Regions from separate parts of the Alicyclobacillus sp. SO9 genome, predicted to be linked through region 2. Evidence: riboswitches for the same ligand, from Rfam matches in the RefSeq annotation. Region 2 holds a riboswitch; the other holds the start of a gene.
What was found. Region 2 has a riboswitch for cyclic di-GMP ahead of GI364_RS07060 (hypothetical protein). Riboswitches for the same ligand answer to the same signal wherever they lie in the genome.

Region 1 (10,376 bases), 1.2 Mb from region 2:
CAGAAGCGAACAAGAGTTGATAGACTTGCTCATCGCTCATTGCTCTCCCGTCCTCAACGATGCCCCGCTCTATGGCACGTGACAAAACTGCATCTCTGTTGATGCCGCCGCCGTCATCCTCAACTTCAATAAACACGGAGTTTCCTGAAGAATAAGCGCGAAGGAAAATGTGGCCTTGGACAGGCTTACCGGCGGATATGCGGTCCTGTGAGGATTCTAAACCGTGATCGAGCGCATTGCGAAGCATATGCATAATGGGATCGCCGATTTCTTCAACAACAGTTCTGTCCAGTTCTGTCTCCTCACCTGTCATTTCAAAAGAGACTTGCTTGTCCAGTTTCTGTGATGTATCGCGAACCATTCTGGGAAAACGGTGGAAGACGGTACTGACGGGGACCATACGGATACTCATGACAATTTCTTGAAGTTCATTAGAGATGCGGCTCATGTGCGCCACGGTCTCGCCCAGTTCCGTGTGGCCCAAATCCTGTTCAATCTTTTGTAACCTGGTTTTGTCAATGACCAATTCTGAAAATAAGTTCATTAATACGTCCAGTTTTTCGGTATCCACACGAACTGTACTTGAGGCTTTCCGCTTCGATTTTGACGAAGAAGCCCCTTCACTTTTCTGCTTGGCCGCGTCAGCCGTGCCTTCAGCGACAGTAGTGCTGTCTGCCGTCCAGTTCCGAACCGCAACTTCTGCAACACTGGAAACAGATTCAAGCATGGCACGAACGGCTTCTTCCGTCTTGTCCGACCACATAATGAACAACACATCAGTGTCTAGTTTTTCATTGTCAATGTCGGCCATCGAAGGAGAAGTGTATAGGAGTCTATCCTGTCCGCCGACAGCTTCGAACAACATGTACAAACGAGCGCTCTTCATGGCTGTATCCGGGTACAACCGAACCCCTGCTTCATACACGTTTTTTTGCTGGGACAACGCTGCCTCCACAGCAGTCAGGATGTGGTCTTCATTAGAGAGTTTTTCCTGGGGTAACAGGCTGCCTTGATCACTTGTCAGACCAGCTTGTCCAGTCCACTGTTGTAAAACCCGAATCTCCACTTCAGTTACTGATGAAACACGCTTACCAATGGCTTCAATATCATCCTTGGTTGCCAGAACAAACGAAATATCTCCTGTATGTTCTCCTGTTTCAAGTACTGCAGCATCAGGATTGGTGGACAACAGCTCATCTTGATTGAGGCCTTGCAACACCTGAGCCCATCTTGCCATTGGCATGATACACTCTGTTGCAAACCCAATGGTGATGTCATAGACTTGGTAGCCTTTTTCGATGGCCTTCCGTGCAATGGACTCAATTGAGTCCTGAAGCTGCGCGGACGCGGTACCAGATGTGTCCACTGATATCTCCTGCACTTGACGTTCCGCTGTTGCAGAGACTTCCTTCGGAGCCTGTGTTTGTCCATTGGCGAGCCGCTCAACCGCCTGCACCAATTCCCGGACATCTGTCTCTGGTTCAACTTGTGTTTCTTCAATCCCGTCAAGCAGTTGTTCAAGGACATCGAGTGACTGCAGCAACACATTCACAACATCCGTAGAAAGCTCGACACTCCCTTGTCGAATGCCGTCAAGGAGGTTCTCTGCCCGATGTGTAATCTCCCCCATGCGCTGAAATCCCATGGTCATAGCCATACCTTTGATGGTATGAGCCGCCCGGAAGATAGTTGGTACTTGCGCATCGTCCTGTGATTGTTCCATCTCCAGGATGCCGTCGGACCACGACTGCAAGTTTTCCCTGGTTTCATCAATGAACATGGAAAGATATTCACTGCTCATGTTTAGCCCACAACCTTCTTCAAGGCTTCGACAACTCTGGATTCTTCGAAGGGCTTCACGACGAAGTCAACTGCGCCCGCTTGAACCGCTTCAATCACCATGTTTTGCTGACCCATGGCAGATGCCATAATAATCTTGGAATTCGGATCCAGTTGTCGAATTTCCTTGAGCGCCGTCAGGCCGTCCTTTTCCGGCATAGTTATATCCAATGTGACAATGTCCGGATTAAGTGCCTTGAACTGCTCAAGCGCTTCATTTCCGTTGGCTGCTTCACCCACAACGGTGAATCCATTTTTCTCCAACATGTTTTTCATCATCATCCGCATAAAGGCTGCATCGTCTACAATTAATACATTGGCCATCACCCATTACCCCCTGAACAAAATTATTCTGTTACCCCATCTATCATTGTCGCCGCTGGTTGACTCGCACAATGCGAAGCAGGCGTTTGTATATAGATACCAACTCGTCAACCTTCTGTAATGAGCAGGCTAATTCTCATGTCACCCACACTCTCTACCGTTCCCGCCACTGACAAGGCTGTATGAAACCCGCTCAATTTGGTTTGCCCGACCAAAACCGTAGGCGGCGTTACCTCCAGCAGCATTCCTCGTTCTGACATGTTGGTACACATGTTTCCGCCAACCATGTTTCCTATTTCTCCTACGAATGACTCCAGCATCTCTCCCTCTAGAGCCATTCCGTACATCGAAGCGGCCAGTGTGGAGTAGACATCCCGTTTCGCTTCAATGATGAGCCGGCTTGGGTAGTCACCTGCAATGCCAATTAAGACGCCCATTTCCGGTTGGTGAATAGCATTTTTCAGTAATTCTGGAGCTCCAAGATTGACTGGTGATGAAATGACTGTGGTCACTGCGTCCAATGTGCTGTTTAAAATCTCCGTCACTACCGACGATAAGGCCGAATTTCCGCCCATTTCTATATGCCTCCCTCGTGCTGCGAGTAGAATGAATTGTCTTGTCACGATAATGACTACGCTGGGAAGCTGAGCATTAAATTCGTATGAGTGCTATGTACGACGTAGTCTATCAGCAGTTGCCCTGTATTCATCTCCCAAGGATTTGGATATAAAAAATAGCGCCTCAAACACAGGCGCATCTTTAGAGTAAATATACTCAGGCAACTCGGCCGGCATAGTACAAAAGTCCCTTAGCCCCGTAGCTTTGCGCCCCAATGTTTCCATTGGTATGCCGTTTTTCTGAAATTTTATCTCTATTATCCTGCATGATTTATCGAATTTTGTCAACTAAAATCATTTATCAAGACCTATTTTAAAAGGGGATCCGTTCAGTTTTCACCGTTTGAGCACAAACCTCTTCAAACGCAGACCTATTTACAAACGACTTGTTTTATGGTAGTGATGTTACAAGAGTCAAATGTTTGTCTTAAACTTCTGCGTCATCGACTGAACGTCTCACAAGACAATCCATCGACTTCTTGCATTCAATTTTTCAACTTCATTTTTCAACTTTACTTTGAACTTAAAATGAAAAGAGGTGAACATATTGCGGTTAAAGGCGAAGTTTTGGGCTCTGTTCTCCATCCTCGGTTTTTTTGCGGCAGTTAATGCAAGCGTTTGCACATCTCAGGCTGCATCTCAAATTTCTAAACAACAAGCGGAAAACATAGTTTCCAACGCATTTCACCCTGGATCTGTTGAGAAAGCCACAAAGATCTCCAATCAACAAAAGCTGCCGGAATGGAACATTTTATATGCAAACGGTTCCACTGCACTTGTGTCTATGTCCGGAACAGTTGAGCGGTTCTCTTCCATCGCTACTGCGGCCTCTGCCAAAGGAAAAACCACGAACAAACAGGCTGTGGCCATTGCCCGGAAACTGATTCAACAACTGGATCCGTCTCATTCCAAACTCGTAAAATTGGACCCTTTGCATCCAAATGTTTTAAAAGGTGCCCAATTTACTGTGAGTTTTACCAGAGTTGCCAACGGCATCCCGTTTCCGGCCAACGGTTTCAAGGTAGCCGTCAATAAAAACGGATCCATCGGATCGTACAGTCGTACCTGGTCAAACAGCGTGGCGTTCCCGGAGAAGAAAGGCGTACTGTCACAGCAAAACATCATCAATCACGCTGACAATTACCTGACTTCCAGTCCGCACGTAACCTTGTTTTACTACATGGTGCCGTGGAAAAAGACTCCTCAATTACTCGATCTCGTTCAGACCAAAGGCGGACAGGTAGCTCTCTACGCCAAAAACGGAACGCTGGTGACACCGCCAAACAGCAAGCAGTCATCCGTAGCTGTACACATCCCAATCTACAAGCAGGCCTGGTTCAAGTGGACGACAGTGGGTGTTGCATCGGTGCTCCTGGCCAGTGCCCTGTTTGGGGCGGGAGTCAAGTTTGGCCGGAGGAATTTAGGTCACGAAAATCCAAATCCGGCAGCGTAGGAATGTACAGAATACAACAACTTAAGGGCCATGCATTGTGGAGACTTTGCACAACAACCCCGTAACTGACTGGTCAGTTCCAGTCAATTTAGGGGGTATTTTTGATCTGGAAGGGGTCAGAAATGAAATGAAAATGAAAGGAAAACTCGGCAAGCTTTTGGGAAGTTCACTGCTCTTCTCAGTGGTTGCTGTCTCACTTTCCGTAACGCCTGCGTATGCATCAGACTACACAGGCAAAGTGATTTACCAAGTTGTCACCGATCGCTTCTATGACGGGAATACAAGCAATGATAATCCATCATCGAGCCCCAATCTGTTCAGTGCCAATCACAGCAACTGGAAGCTCTATTGGGGAGGAGACTGGCAAGGTATTGCAGACAAAATTCCTTACCTCGCGAACATGGGCGTAGGCGCCATATGGATTTCACCCCCGTATCAAAACATTAATGTACCGGCTGTCTACAACGGCGTGGATGAAGCAGGATACCACGGCTACTGGGGTATGGATTTTATGGTACCAGAGCCCCATTTCGGAGACTGGAGTGCCTTCGACAACCTTGTTAAGACAGCACATTCGTACGGCATCAAGGTCATTATCGATTACGCACCCAACCATACGAATCCCAACGATACCGGTGCATATGGCGCACTCTACGATAACGGAACAAAACTCGCTGATTACCAAAATGACCCCAATGGATATTTTCATCACAACGGAAGTATTTCGAATTACAACAACCTTTACGACGTAGAGTACAAGAACCTGTTTGACTTGGCCGATTTGTCTCAAGGGAATCCTAATGTCGACCAGTACCTCAAGTCAGCGATTGACACGTGGATGAGTCATGGCGTAGACGGCATTCGTTTGGATGCAGTCAAACACATGCCTGCAGGCTGGCTGAAAACCTTCGCCAACCACGTATACACCAATCACAACACATTTATTTTTGGCGAATGGGCCGACGACTCCAGTGCGACCTTGTGGCCGGAAGAAGTGAAATTTGCAAACACGACTGGAATTTCCCTATTGAACTTCAACTTGAATAATGCGATTCGCAGCGTCTTTGCCAACAACGCCAACATGAGCCAACTAAATGACGCCATCAACCAGGATGCAACGGAATTCACGTATCCAAACCAATTAGTCAATTTCTTCGACAGCCACGACGAACCGCGCTTTCTCAGTGTGAACAACAACAAAAACCTCTTCAACGACGCGCTCGTCTTTGAGTTAAACGCGCAAGGAATTCCGGACATCTACTATGGAGACGAACAATACCTCCACAATGACACCAACGGCGGTGGAGACCCGTACAACCGCCCCATGATGAACAGTTGGAGCGAGACCACGACTCCCTACAAAATCACGCAGGATTTGTCCAACCTGCGCAAACAGAATCCAGCTTTGCGCTTTGGCACAAGTACGCAAAGGTGGATGAATAACGATGTCTACGTTTACGAACGAAAGTTTTATAATTCCGTTGTTCTGACAGCCGTCAACAAGAGCACCACAACCTCCTACAATATCACCGGACTGGATACAGCCCTGCCAAGCGGTACGTACCAGGACGTTCTCGGCGGACTGATGGGCGGCCAAAGTCTGACCGTCAACAGTGGTTCAAGCGGCAACAACCCTGCCAATGCCTTCACCCTCGGGCCGAACCAAGCTGCCGTATGGTCATACACGTCTGCACCTTCCAAACCTGAAGTTGGCAATGTCGATCCCGTCAACGGCCAAGCAGGCAACACCATCACAATCGCCGGCGATGGGTTTGGCTCGACTCAAGGCACCGTCAACTTCGGCAGCACTCCTGCCCAAGTAGTGTCTTGGAGCAATACGTCCATCCAGGTAAAAGTGCCCAGCGTCACGCCAGGCAACCAGAACATATCTGTAGTTACCAGTTCCGGGACATCAAACGGCATTGTCTTCAGTGTACTCAGCGGCAAACAGGTACCCGTAAACTTTAAAGTCACCAACGCTTACCCAACCAGCTATGGCGACAACATTTACCTCAGCGGAAACACGCCCGAGCTTGGCAACTGGAGTACAAATACAGGCCTTGGAACGAACACCACCACCTCAGCGTGGGGACCCTTGCTCGATCCCAACAATCCAACTTGGTTCTCCATGGCCAGTGTTCCCGCCAACACAAATCTTCAATTTAAGTTCTTCGACTTGCAGGCCGGCGGAAGTGTCGTGTGGGAAAACGGATCGAACCATACCTATACCACCCCGACAAGCACGGAAAGCGATGTCACTGTCAACTGGCAGTACTAGAGTGCCAGAGTGCTTTGGACGCCCGGGCCGATCCGGTTGCCCGGGGCCGTTCGGCGCTGCCCGGCCGCTCGGGGCGCTCGGGGCGCAGCCCAGCCTCTGCCCAGCCTCTGCCCAGCCGCAGCCCAACCTCAGCCCAGCCGCCGATAAGCTCCTCTCGGATCGCTATTTCACCATTTGCACCGAAATTCGCCAAATTAAGCTCTTCTCGAATGCTTATCCGGCTCCAACACCCCTCTTTCGCACCCCTGGACCGCCGATAAGCTCTTCTCGGATCGCTATTTCACCATTTGCACCGAAATTCGCCGAATTAAGCTCCTCTCGAATGCTTATCCGGCCCCAACACCCCTCTTCCGCACCCACGGACCGCCGATAAGCTCTTCTCGGATCGCTATTCCCTCCTTCAACCCCCAAATGTTGAAGATAAGCGTTTCTCAAACGCTTATCCTCCACTCCATTACCAGCGCCGGGCCCGCGCTACTCACCTGCACCCCCGCACTCGCCGCTCCGGGCGCAGCCCAGCCTCTGCCCAGCCGCAGATAAGCTCCTCCCGGATCGCTATTTCACCATTTGCACCGAAATTCGCCAAATTAAGCTCTTCTCGAATGCTTATCCGGCCCCAACACCCCTCTTCCGCACCCCTGGACCGTCGATAAGCTCTTCTCGGATCGCTATTCGCTCCTTCAACCCCCAAATGTTGAAGATAAGCGTTTCTCAAACGCTTATCCTCCACTCCATTACCAGCGCCGGGCCCGCGCCACTCACCTACGCCCGCGCCACTCACCTGCACCCCCGCACTCGCCGCTCCAGCCGCAGTCCAGCCGCCGATAAGCTCCTCCCGGATCGCTATTTCACCATTTGCACCGAAATTCGCCAAATTAAGCTCTTCTCGAATGCTTATCCGGCCCCAACACCCCTCTTCCGCACCCCTGGACCGTCGATAAGCTCTTCTCGGATCGCTATTCGCTCCTTCAACCCCCAAATGTTGAAGATAAGCGTTTCTCAAACGCTTATCCTCCACTCCATTACCAGCGCCGGGCCCGCGCCACTCACCTGCACCCCCGCACTCGCCGCTCCAGCCGCAGTCCAGCCTCAGCCTCAGCCTCAGCCCAGCCGCCGATAGGCTCCTCCCGGATCGCTATTTCACCATTTGCACCGAAATTCGCCAGATTAATCTCTTCTCGAATGCTTATCCGGCTCCAACACCCCTCTTTCGCACCCCTGGACCGCCGATAAGCTCCTCTCGGATCTCTATTCGCTCCTTCAACCCCCAAATGTTGAAGATAAGCGTTTCTCAAACGCTTATCCTCCACTCCATTACCAGCGCCGGGCCCGCGCTACTCACCTGCACCCCACTCACTACTCACTTCTCCACTCTATTTCCTTTACTTCGGGACAGCCTCACTGTGTCGCACCACAGTAGGCACACTGTCATGTCTCACAATTCGCCCCCCAAAGCCGTCATTCTCAACCTAGGTTACCGCCGGACGTACTGGTGCTTTCTGTACTGGTCCCTCCCGCATTACTGCCGGACGTACTATTGCTCCCCGTACTGCTTCCTCCCGTATTGCTGCCCGAGGTAGTGTTGTTAGTGGCGTTGCTCCCAGGGGTCGTATTCGACACTCCCGATCCCGTCGGGTTCTGTGGAGTCCCTGAGGCGTTGCCGTTGTTGACCGAATTTCCTGCGCCTGCACCCGATGAGTTATCTGTGCTGTTGCCCTGGTTGCCCTGATTGCCGGAGGTTGTATTTGACGAATTATCGACTGTGTTTTGCGTCTGATTACTCGTCTGGTTACTCGTCTGATTGCTGGTCTGATTGTTCGTCTGATTATTCACCTGCGTGCCTGTAGAACCTGCCTCATTCGTCTGAGCGTTGTTCGTATAATGAAATGCCTGCGGCGTTTTTCCTTGTTCCGCGAGCCGAACCACATCAGCAAAGATCTTTGCCGCGTTAGCCGAAGGATCCAGCGGGGACATGGTCATGTGATGGGATGGTGACGACACATCGTATCCGATATGCACAGAGCCTACGAGATTCGGTGTATATCCATCAAACCACGCATCCCGAATCCAGTTCGGGTGATTATTTATCAACCCCGAGTCATACTGAACTGTTCCCGTTTTTCCGGCAACACCCCAACCGGACACGCGAGCCGAAGTCCCCGTTCCGTTATTGACCACAGTCTGCATCAGACTTGTCATAACGCCAGCTGTATGAGATGACATAATTTGCTTTGAGACCGGCTGAAAGGCGTACATCGTCTGATTGTCCTGATTTTTGATGCTGGTAATCAAATGAGCTTTCATTTGAACTCCGTTGTTGTCAAATGGAATGTATGCTTGAGCCATTTCCATGGGATTCACGCCGTACTCCATCCCGCCAATCGCCACACCTAAGTGTTGTTTGTCTTTTTTTGTTAATTCGATCCCGTCCTTGATTGCAAAACTGGTTCCAGTTTGAAGCCCGATTTGCTGTAACAGCCACACTGATGCGACGTTCTGAGACCACTGCAGCGCATATTTGAGTGTGACTTTCGCCGGCCCGTTCACCCCTTCCCAGTTTTGCGGTGTGTAGCCTCCACCAAAATCGTGGGGCCGATTATCGAGAATTGAGCTGGGAGTCCACTTTCCAGATTCAATCGCTGGCGCATACTCCATAACGGGTTTAATAGACGATCCCGGTGAACTGTTACTATAAATGCGATTAGTCCCCAAAGGTGCAAATCCGACCTTGCGCGATGGTGCAGCGCCAAGTACCCCTCCGCTCTTGGGATCAACAAAAACTCCTGCTCCTTCTACAGGCCCCGGGAAGTCCTTGTCATACTTGTTGTTCCAAAACACCTGATAAACCGCACTTTGTACTTGCGGATCAATTGTGGTGTAGATTTTTAGACCACCTTGCATCAGTTGCGCCTGTGAAATTCCAATCTTTTTTGCATCGTCGAAAAGGATATTCGTAAACAGTGGGTGCGTATTCCAGGACGGCGTCCCGTGAAAATGTACACCCAACGGCTTCTCTTCAGCTGCAGATGCCTGCGCTTGCGAAACGTAGCCGTATTTCACCATGTTTTGAAGTACTTGATTTCTTCTGTTCAGGGCTGCCTTCGGATGCGCCAACGGATCGTAGCCGGATGGAGCCTGAGGCAACCCCGCCAACAAAGCCGCTTCATCCAGTGTAAGCTGATTCGGGTGTTTGGCTAAATCCACGCCAAAATAGCGAAGGGCAGCCTGCCTTACACCCACTGAATTTTCCCCGAGAAAAACCTTATTCAAATACATAGTGAGAATTTGTTGTTTCGTGAAATACCGATTTAACTGAACACCCATCGCAATCTCTTTAAACTTATAGGAAAGAGACTTATCATCGTTCAGATAAACAATTTTAGCAAGTTGTTCCTCAATGGTGCTGCCACCCTGATTCCTGTTGCCTTTCAAGAGATCGACATAGGCGGACCGGAAAATACTCTTTAAATTGATACTCGAACCAGACCAAAAATTATGGTCTTCAGTAGCAACCAAGGCGTTTTGAAGGTTTTTTGGAATCTGCTCATACGTCAAATCTGCAGTATTGGTACCGATTTTCATATAAACATTCCCGTTTCTGTCGTAAACAACCGTTGGCCCCAACGGACTGGCCAACTTCGACACAGGAATAGGAGTCCTTTCAACGTAGGCCACAAAACCTCCAGCGAACAGGGCAATAGCAAAAATAAGTACACCAGTCACCGCAAGTACAGTCTTCTGCAATGCATTTAGCTTACGTCCAGATTTCTTCTTTTTTTGTTTCAACTTGGTTCCTCCCCAAGGCACGCATGAAATGAAACTAGTTTTAGATGAAGCGATATTCAACTAACAGTTTATGAAGAAC
Region 2 (10,376 bases):
TTGGGATGATGTTCTTAATTTCTGGACTTGTCGGTGCCCTGGTGCAGGGCGGAATCGTGCAGCGCTACGTCAAACATGGTCGAGAGGTACCCGCCATGTACACCGGTCTAGTGCTCTCTGGAATTGGCATGTTTTTAATCCTGTTCTCGACGAACTTCTGGACTGCCACATTGTACATGACCATTTTCGGTGCCAGCAATACGGTCATTAAACCAACTTTGACCTCAATCATTACCAAGGAAACTACGGTTGGACAAGGTTTAGCCAACGGATTACTGTCTTCCATGGACAGCCTTGCGCGTATTATCGGACCCGTCCTGGCCACCGTGCTTTTCGAAATCCATCACGACATCCCGTTCATTGTCACGGGCATTATCGTCATCGCGGCAATGGCTCTGGTCATGTCGTACAAGAAGTTTTCAGAGTCAAGACATACAGCTGTGGACAACCCCTAACGTCAGTTGTCTCTCAAACCCCAGCTCAGATGTTTCAAGTTTGTGACAAATGACTTCGGTACTCTTTTTTAGACCTGTCTATATTGACTATAGAAGTTTGGACTATGGTAAACTGTTTTCAAGCAGTAGTCTAAATGAACTACGGTATAGTCTTTTTGGATCTTGAGGTCTTGGCTCTCCTATACTACAGGTACTACAGGTACTACAGGTGGAACCTTGGTAGGAAGTTTGAGCCAAAGAGTGATAAGGGACAATTTGTCGCTTGCGAACACATATGCCAGGAAATGCAGGGCAGCCGCAGGCTGTCCTGCATTCGTTTGGAGTTTAAACCAGAGTGAAAGGGTTAGGGGGCTGGCGTCATGCCAACAAATGTTGCTGCAGTTGGACAACAAAAAAACGCAAATCCTGCAGCTGTTGTAAAAGCGTACGTATCGATAACAAAGACTGGTATTACATTCGCAAATGTGATGTCGACGTTTGCAGGGTTTTGGGTTGCAAGTCAGGGCCACCCAGAGTGGGGGGTGTTGCTCTGGACTCTGCTTGGAACAGGGCTTGTTGTAGCCGGAGGAGCAGCACTGAACAACTTTATTGATCGGGATATCGACGGGAGCATGAAACGCACTGAGGCACGTGCATTAGTAGCTGGAAGAGTTCGTCCGCGTCCTGCGTTTCTGCTCGGAATCACACTCGGCATCGTCGGATTGATTATTCTCATTACAATGACGAATGTCACCGCAGCGATTTGCGCATTTATTGGACTCGTATTCTACGCCTATGTTTATACAGTTTGGTTGAAGCGTACGACCACGCTAAGCACGGTTCTTGGTGGAATCCCTGGAGCCATTCCTCCGTTGATTGGTTGGACGGCTGCAAACGGAGGACGTCTGGATTTAGCTGGACTCACGATTTTCTTCATCTTCTTCCTGTGGCAGATTCCTCATTTTCTTCCGTTTGCGATGAAGCGAACTGAGGAGTACCGCAAAGCAGGCATTCCGCTGCTTCCCGTAGTGGTCGGATTTTCGCAAACCAAATCTCAAGTTTTGAAATACACGATTGCCATGTTCTTTGTATCTCTGTTGCCCTACGCCCTTCGCGTGGAGGGGCTTTTGTACTTGGTGTTGGCAGGATCGCTCGGACTGGGATTTTTGTATCATGCCATTAAGGGTCAATTCAGTAAAACAGTCGAGACCGACTTGATTTGGGCGAACAAAGTCTTTCGCTACTCATTGATTTACCTCACAACCATGTGTCTTGTACTCGTGATTGGCGTAATGTAACTAAAGTCTGTAGCTGAGGCGGTTAGTGATATGACCGATGGGCCGCTTAGGGATTCGGACGGAGAAGCAGGCTGATAGTGATGAGGGAAGCAGCAGGCTGATAGTGATCCGAAAGATCACTATCGATTGCAGGGGCAATGAGATTGTGATCGCAATGATCACTAGCGCGACCCTGTCCTAAACATTAGTGTCATAAATGCACACTAATATGGGGAGTGCCGGGGTGGGACGTGGGTGATAGGGAGCAACGGGATCCCTAATGTAGACGGCCTGCGGGTGATAGTGAGAGAATCGATCACTATCGGCTGGCGAGTATCATGATAGTGAGCAAAAGGATCATTAACAAACGGGAACGGACTGCGAACGGACTGCGAACGGACTGCGAACGGACTGCGAACGGACTGCGAACGGACTGCGAACGGACTGCGAACGGACTGCGAACGGACTGCGAACGGACTGCGAACGGACTGCGAACGGACTGCTGCGAAAAATAGCGATCCCGCAGGAGCTTATAGGAACCTTTCGCCTCTATACGGCTTGCATAAGCCCCTCAGGGATGCTTAATGCCTCCATTTCCACCCCGGATCCTCATTTCAAGTGGAAATAAGCTTCTCTCAGGCATCTATTTATGCCTGTTCACTCTCATCACTGTGGATAAGCGCTTTTCGGATCGTTATTTCATCATCATGAATGCAGCGGCACCTAACACCCGTCCAAAAAGTCCCCAATAAGGAAGAGATAGACGGAGTACCCGTCTATCTCTTGTCTACGGTTAAGTCGTCTGACCTCGTGCCATTTTTGTGGAAGCTGCAAGTTGATTATGCTTCAAGTACACTTTTGATACGGCCAACCGCATCGTCCAGCTCAGCCTTCGTAATAATCAGCGGCGGTGCAAATCGAATCACATTTTCGTGGGTTTCTTTACACAGGAGCCCCTTTTCTTTTAGAGCTTCGCAGTATGGTCGTGCAGCCGTATCCAATTCCACTCCAATAAATAACCCTTTACCTCTGATGTCCTTAATATGCGGATTATTGATAGTCTTTAACTGGTCTTGAAAGTAGTCGCCCAGATCATTGGATTTCTCCACTAAATTCTCGTCTTTAATGACGTTCAGGGCAGCTACTGCCACTGCACAGCCGAGTGGGTTTCCACCGAACGTGGATCCGTGTGATCCAGGTTCAAATACACCCAAAATGTCCTTGTTCGCCGCGACTGCTGAAATGGGGAAGACACCGCCTCCCATTGCTTTACCCATGATGTACATATCCGGGACGACCTTCTCCCACTCACAAGCGAACAGCTTTCCTGTCCGTCCAAACCCGGTCTGAATTTCATCTGCAACCAAAAGAACATTGTTTTGCCGGCAGATTTCTGCTGCTTCGCGGAGAAATCCTTCAGGGGGAATAATAATGCCTGCCTCACCTTGGATGGGCTCTGTGAGGAATGCGGCTGTGTTTTCCGTCATCGCTTCTTTTAATGCATCGATATCACCGTACGGAATGATCTTAAAGCCAGGTGTGAGCGGACCGAATCCGCGTTTGTATTCCGGTTGCGACGACATTGAAACTGCCGTCACAGTCCTGCCGTGGAAATTCCCTGCGGACACGATGATTTCTTGTTTACCGTCCTCAATTCCCTTTACATCCGAGCCCCAACGCCGGACTGCTTTAATCGCTGTTTCTACCGCCTCGGCTCCGGTGTTCATCGGCAGAACCATTTCTTTTTGTGTCATCTTCGCAACGGTTTCATAGAATTTGCCCAATTCGGCGTTATGGAACGCGCGAGAGGTTAAAGTCACTTTATCCGCTTGGTCTTTGAGAGCCTGAATGACTTTTGGATGCCTGTGCCCCTGGTTTAAAGCAGAGTACGCACTTAACATGTCCATGTATCGATTACCCTCTGGGTCTTCGACCCAAATACCCTCTGCCTTACTGATGACAATCGGCAGAGGATGATAGTTGTGAGCGCCATAGTGTTCGGTAGTTTCAATGATGTTTTGCGAACTGATTTTTGTTTCGGGCATAAAAAAAACCTCCTTTGTCAGTCAAAGCCATCTTGCTCTGTTCTATTATGATGTACCTGAATAGAAGTATCAAATGACATGTTGTCGAAGGGCTGTGGCACAGGTCTGTGTCCGTGCCCGTGTCCGCTTTGGCGAACTATGCATACATGCACAGCTTTGGCCGGCGGCGTACGTTCGCATGGATGATTGGCATTGGGATCGCGGTGGGCTCACACCGAAATCAGCACCGGAACCAGCACCGGAATCGCCGTCGGACCAACACCGGCATCCTCACCGGCTTGTACAGCTTAATTGGGAATTGCAGCAGACACAAATTAGGCCGGCTGTGGGAACTCCCCGCCGGCGTAACTGAAGTGCATTCTCAATTTTGTTATTTGGTGTCATGCGGCTTTACGCGGGCCCACTTACGGTTGCCGTTGCGCGTGCGCGGGAAGGACTCGCCTTTTCGCAGGTGTACCGTTTGCGGGTCATGAATACCTGCGCTGTCAGGATGTTCTCCGACCTCAATGTAATCACCGTCATTCGGTGCTTTCCAACCAGGCTCAAACTGTTGATGTTGTGCCATGCGCCAAATCCTCCTCAACTGCAGTAGCTGCGTGACTGCAGTAGCTGCATGATGGAAACTTGTGATTTAGTATAGAACCATTTTCGACCGCTATACATTTCAAGTCGGACATTGGAAGTTCCCATAAAAATGTCCCGCACCACGGTGAGTGATGCGGGGCATAAGCCGAGTCGAGAAAGCTTTGGCGGCAGTGACTATGCAAGCGTGATGTCTTTGTTGAGGTAGACATCCTGAATGGTGTTCAACAGCTTCACACCTTCGTCCATAGGACGTTGGAAGGCTTTGCGGCCCGAGATGAGTCCCATACCGCCTGCACGTTTGTTGATGACAGCTGTGCGTGTCGCATCTGCGAAGTCGTTGTTCCCAGAGGCGCCGCCAGAGTTAATCAGGCCAATTTTCCCCATGTAGCAGTTGGCAACTTGGTATCGAGCGAGGTCAATCGGGTGATCGCTCGTTAATTCTGTATAAATGCGATCGTCCGTTTTTCCATAACTACTTCCTTCCATATTCAATGCTTTGTATCCGCCGTTTGTAGTAGGCAGCTTCTGCTTAATGATGTCTGCCTCAATCGTGACGCCTAAATGGTTGGCTTGCGAGGTCAGGTCCGCAGCCGTATGATAATCTGTACCGCCTTGTTTGAATTCCGGATTACGGAGGTATGTCCAGAGAATTGTAAACATACCCAACTCGTGAGCCTCTTCGAAGGCTTCACTGATTTCCTGCAATTGGCGTGTTGCATTTTGTGAGCCAAAATAGATGGTGGCGCCGATTCCTGCTGCACCCAGGTTCCAGGCCTCATGGACGCTGCCGAAGGGTACTTGGTCAAACTGATTGGGATAGGTTAAAAGTTCGTTGTGGTTGATTTTTACAATGTGCGGGATTTTATGTGCGTATTTCCGTGATGTCATAGCGAGAACGCCAAATGTAGAGGCAACCCCGTTGCAACCGCCTTCGATGGCCAACTTCACAATGTTCTCTGGGTCAAAGTAAGCTGGGTTCTTCGCAAAGGATGCGCCGGCTGAATGTTCAATGCCTTGGTCAACAGGGAGAATCGAAACGTACCCTGTATTTGCAAGTCGACCTGTACCGAGTAAAGACTGCATACTGCGCATTACTTGGTTGCTTCGATCAGACTGTGCAAATACTTCATCCAGATAGGCTGGGGAAGGAGAAGTAATGGTTTCTTTTGGAATAGTGGTAGAAGTGTGGTTCAGAAGGTAGTCGGCTTCTGAGCCTAGGTAGGAAATAATTTGATCCGTCATTACGGTGACACTCCTCACAGATTTACTTTTTACGAGGCATTCTGTCTCATATTCCTCTTACTCAGATACTGTACCAAATCACTGAACAAATAGGAATTCCTTGAGGCGGGTCAATTTTCCGCCCACACGATTGAGGTCCGCATTTTTACATCTCCATGTTTTGTGCCCGCATGTTTCATGCTTCATGTCCAGGTGTATCGCAGCTAATTTTCTGTCCGGTTTGGTTCTATGTCATGTATAATGGTGGTGATTTGATAAGTTTTACTCAAATCGAGTCAAAATAATGGTTTGTCCTTTGCAAATTATTTTTGAAGACAGACGAAGACAACCCACTATTGCATGAAGCTACAGGAAGAGACGCTCGGACATACTTTCCAAGCTATGGAGGCGAAAGCATGTTTCATCGTAAAAATACTCGACCCGTTCGCGTCGGCGACCTAACTATCGGCGGCGAGGATAAAGTCGTTCTACAAAGTATGACAACCACGAAAACGGCGGATGTCAAAGCGACTGTCAATGAAATTCATCGGCTGGAGGAGGCAGGCTGTGAAATCGTCCGGGTCACCGTCAACTCTCAGGAGGCGGCTGATGCGATTAAGGACATTAAACGCCAGATACACATTCCGCTGGTCGCAGACATTCATTTTGATTACCGGTTGGCACTGAAGGCCATCGAAAACGGTATTGACAAGGTGCGGATCAATCCAGGGAACATTGGCAAACGTGATCGAGTTGAAGCTGTGGTGGAAGCATGTAAAGACCGAGGGATTCCGATTCGTATCGGTGTCAACTCTGGTTCACTGGAGAAACATATTCTGGATAAATACGGGTATCCAACGGCCCAGGGTATGTTGGAAAGTGCTCTGCACCACATTTCCATTCTTGAGGAACTAGACTTTCATGACATTATTGTGTCCATGAAGGCTTCGGACGTCCCGCTAGCCATCGAAGCTTATCGTTTGGCTGCTGAGAATTTCAATTACCCTCTGCACTTAGGCATCACGGAATCAGGCACGTTGTTTAGCGGAACAATTAAGAGTTCTGCTGGCCTCGGAACACTTTTGTCGATGGGACTGGGTAACACCATGCGCGTTTCCCTAAGCGCCGATCCAGTGGAAGAAATCAAGGTTGGACGCGAATTGCTAAAAACCTACCAACTAATATCCAATGCGGCCACGTTGGTGTCGTGCCCGACATGCGGGCGGATTGACATTGACTTAATCAGTGTTGCCAACGAAGTTGAGGCGTATTTGGAGAAGGTGAAGGCTCCGATTAAAGTGTCTGTGCTCGGTTGCGCTGTCAACGGTCCGGGTGAAGCGCGGGAGGCAGATATTGGTATTGCGGGTGCCAGAGGAGAGGGTCTCTTGTTCCGTAAAGGCAAAGTAATTCGTAAAGTGCCTGAGGCAGAACTGGTAGACGCGCTCAAGACAGAAATTGATGAGATGGCTGAACGGTACGCAAAGACTGGATTTGTTCATGAACCGGTGAGTCAAGGTCAGTAGTATGCCTCCCTGACAGGCTGGGAAAGTGGTTTAGACGGCGAAGTTAATTTGTTGACAAAATACTACAAGTTGTGCAATATAGTGGATAGAGTTGAAAATTTGTCGTGATAATGGCAAACCAGTGGAAACACTGGGACGCAAAGCTACGGGTCTACGGACGCATGTCTATGATCGCCGGGTTGCCACTATGTATTGCACTTTTCTGGCACCCGTAGAAATGCGGGTGCTTTTGTTGGTTTGAAAAACACCAGAGATTACATAGAAGGCAACAGACCTGTCCGGTTCTCATGACGCTGCTGGAACGAACGAAACAGTGATTCCAGGCAGTGATGAAAAAAAGAATGTATGGAGGGTTTGGGAGGATGAACCACCGAGAAGCGTTGACAGAAGTTACAGAACAGCTCGTGAGCGAGGGAACACCGCTGTATAACAAGCCAATTCTATACGTGCAGTTGCGCAGACATTTAACGGATGTACTGATGGAATTGAAAAAAGGTGAGGAGCAGGTCAATTTTCCTTCAATGAACATGGATGTCTCGTTCAGCCCTCAATTGCGCAGGTATCAGTTCACCAGAGACAACAAGTACTATCACAATCTGCTCGAAAACATGGCGTTGCGCTTGGCCCCGCAGTTGTTCCTTAAGCTCGCGAGAGAAAATGCGGAGATTGTTCGAATTCAAGAAAATTATCGCGTCGACAGAGACCTTGCCAATGATATCTTTGTCCGTGCAAGTCTCCATGCTGGAGGTTCCAAGCAAAAATACCAGAACTATGTTCGGCAGTTGGTTTCAATATGTCAGATGGTAGCCACAGAACGGGAGATTATGTCACGCTAACGGATTCTTTGATTGATTCTTGCAGAGACTACCTGTCCATATACAAGGAACTGCCAGACGCCGACAAGCGCGTCTGGCAGTTCCTTTTTCTTGTTTGTTATTTAGTAGCCGGCTGCGCCGCCCGCTGCTCCTAAACCGCCGTAACCTGGTACGAGCAGGAAGAAAAGCACGAAGATGATTAGGAACACGACTGCCCATTGGGTGTAGCCGCCAAATGCTCCGCCACCATACATAGTAACCATCCTTTCAATCTTTTGTTACACCAGCTCTCCGCCAGAGTACCTTAAAGTTTATGCGGGGAGGGAAGGGGCCGAAAGGGCGGATGTGAACCAAACGGTTGACGTGCCTGAAATGCGGCGATACAATCGACCACAAGCGCTTTACTGTGGTAGTACGTTAAAGTGAAACTCGGCAGACGCCGAGCGGTGAGGTTTCATGCCGAATTTATGAACTTTATCTTAAAAACTTTGAGTTGGATGTGAATAGTCGATGGGTTCACAACAATACCCGAATTGGGCGGAACGGCCCCTGGGAATGAAAGACATTTATCCGGACGAGGCTCGGCAAAAACGTTCGTTAGAGAATAAACTGCTGGAGTTCTTTGAAGCAGAGGGATTTGAGATGGTGTCCTGCGGTGTTTTTGAGTATGTAGATACACTCTTGCGGGGCCGACTTGAGGAGGAAACGTCAAATTGGGTTCAATTATTTGACACAAGCGGCCGAGCCATGGCCCTCCGCCCGGATATCACACCTTCTGTAGCTCGTATGGCAGCTCCCTTGATTGCCAGCGGTCAGAACAATATCCAATGGTGTTACGCTGAGCGGGTGTACCGGCGAGCACAGGAGAATGTGCCATTTACGTGGTCTACGATGAGAGCAGCAGAATCTGCTCAAGTCGGGGTTGAGTGGTTGGGTCAGGACGGAACGGATTCCGATGTGTCTCTGCTCACGACAGCAGTGAAAGCTTTGCATCACTTGAACTTACATAACTGGCAACTGGTCGTGGGCCACGCTGCCTTCACGCCTGCATACCTCAGAGCTACGGGTTTGTCGGAGGATGATGTGGAAGACTTGCTGCTGGAACTGGCTGAAGGCAACTACGTGGGGTTTCGTCAGAAAGCTGAGGATGCAGGGGTCGATGTGGATGTCTTGAATCAGCTGAGTGAACTGAATCCGCGAAACGGAGCGTCACTGCCTGGTCATATCAAGGCAGCATTCCGCCGCTCATCTGCTGGAGAACTGGCTCTGGAAGCATGGGACCATTTAACCCAACTCGGTGCAACTATCGACCGGTTGGGATTCGGAGATGGAATTTCCTTTGATTTGACTTTGTGTCGCGATTTGACCTATTACACGGGAATTGTGTTTGAAGTGTTCGCAGAAGGAGCAGGAGCACCCATTGCCCTGGGAGGACGCTATGATGAATTGTTGCAGCACTTCGGCGCTCGGGCCCCTGCAATTGGATTTACGTTTGAAATCGACGGTCTCCTGAATGTGATGTCTCATCAAACCTTCGGCAGCACTCTGGCAAAGGGGGAGGAAGGCGAATGTTAACCATTGCATTAGCCAAGGGCAGAACGGCAGATGATTTGTGGCCGTTGTTGGACAGGGCCGGCGTTGCAATTCCTCAAGATGTGGACGAGTCGCGAGCACTGGTCTTTGAGGTGTCCTCAGCATCAGCCCACGCTGCTTTGTCAAGGGATGGGACAGCAGAGAATACGGATGCAAACACCATTCGCTACCTGTTGGCTAAGCCCGCAGACGTTCCCACCTATGTGCATTTTGGTGTAGCGGATATGGGTGTTGTGGGAAAGGATGTTTTGCTTGAGTCCGACAGTGACATCTATGAGCTGCTCGATCTCGAAGTAGCTCGCTGCGCTCTCTGCGTTGCCGGGCCTCCGGAAGAGCGAGACAAGCGCCCGCGCCGGATTGCAACTAAGTATCCGAAGTTGGCTGAACAGTACTTCCGGAGTCAGGGTGTGGCTATCGACATTGTGCCTTTAAGCGGATCGATTGAATTGGCAGCCGTCATTGGACTCACGGATAGAATCTTCGATCTCGTCCAAACAGGCAAGACCCTGGCAGCCAACGGCCTGGAAGTATTTGACCGCGTACGGGAGAGCTCCGCGAGGTTGATTGCCAACAGAGGCAGCTATCGCCTCAAGCGACAGCAGATTGAGTCTGTCGCAAAGTCACTGGAAGCCGCAGTTCAAGTGGAAAGAGCAGCGGTACGATGTCAAGGCCCTAAGGTGACATAATATTTGTCGAATTGCTACTACGTTGGACGTGGTGCCAAAATTAGCAATACTCAACTAAGCCCACCCTACCTAGATTTTTAAAATATGGTGAAAAACCTAGGAACTGGTGGATAGAGGTCGATCGCGGTAAGTTTATGCGCGTTGTCGGACCCCTCCTTCCGGAGTGTAAAGTCGGTTGGTCTTTAGCAGATAGAAGA

Region 1: linked by a shared signal. The riboswitch ahead of GI364_RS01760 (chemotaxis protein CheX) and the one ahead of GI364_RS07060 (hypothetical protein) in region 2 are both predicted to bind cyclic di-GMP.

The regions. Positions count from the first base shown of each region.
Region 1 covers NZ_CP066339.1:402,594-412,969, reverse strand. Annotated here, with positions in the region: gene GI364_RS01770 (chemotaxis protein CheA) at 1-1,801, opposite strand, end outside; gene GI364_RS01765 (response regulator) at 1,804-2,163, opposite strand; gene GI364_RS01760 (chemotaxis protein CheX) at 2,271-2,738, opposite strand; cyclic di-GMP riboswitch class I at 2,938-3,024, opposite strand; gene GI364_RS01755 (YcdB/YcdC domain-containing protein) at 3,328-4,233, shown strand; gene GI364_RS01750 (alpha-amylase family glycosyl hydrolase) at 4,361-6,511, shown strand; gene GI364_RS01745 (hypothetical protein) at 6,725-6,946, opposite strand; gene GI364_RS01740 (hypothetical protein) at 6,990-7,514, opposite strand; gene GI364_RS01735 (hypothetical protein) at 7,558-7,806, opposite strand; gene GI364_RS01730 (transglycosylase domain-containing protein) at 7,976-10,297, opposite strand.
Region 2 covers NZ_CP066339.1:1,566,478-1,576,853, forward strand. Annotated here, with positions in the region: gene GI364_RS07030 (MFS transporter) at 1-455, shown strand, start outside; gene cyoE (heme o synthase) at 815-1,732, shown strand; gene GI364_RS07040 (ornithine--oxo-acid transaminase) at 2,551-3,756, opposite strand; gene GI364_RS07045 (YjzC family protein) at 4,127-4,321, opposite strand; gene GI364_RS07050 (class I fructose-bisphosphate aldolase) at 4,516-5,583, opposite strand; gene ispG (flavodoxin-dependent (E)-4-hydroxy-3-methylbut-2-enyl-diphosphate synthase) at 5,979-7,085, shown strand; cyclic di-GMP riboswitch class I at 7,188-7,272, shown strand; gene GI364_RS07060 (hypothetical protein) at 7,448-7,921, shown strand; gene GI364_RS07065 (hypothetical protein) at 8,023-8,163, opposite strand; gene GI364_RS07070 (ATP phosphoribosyltransferase regulatory subunit) at 8,411-9,475, shown strand; gene hisG (ATP phosphoribosyltransferase) at 9,469-10,179, shown strand; gene GI364_RS07080 (IS110 family RNA-guided transposase) at 10,312-10,376, opposite strand, start outside.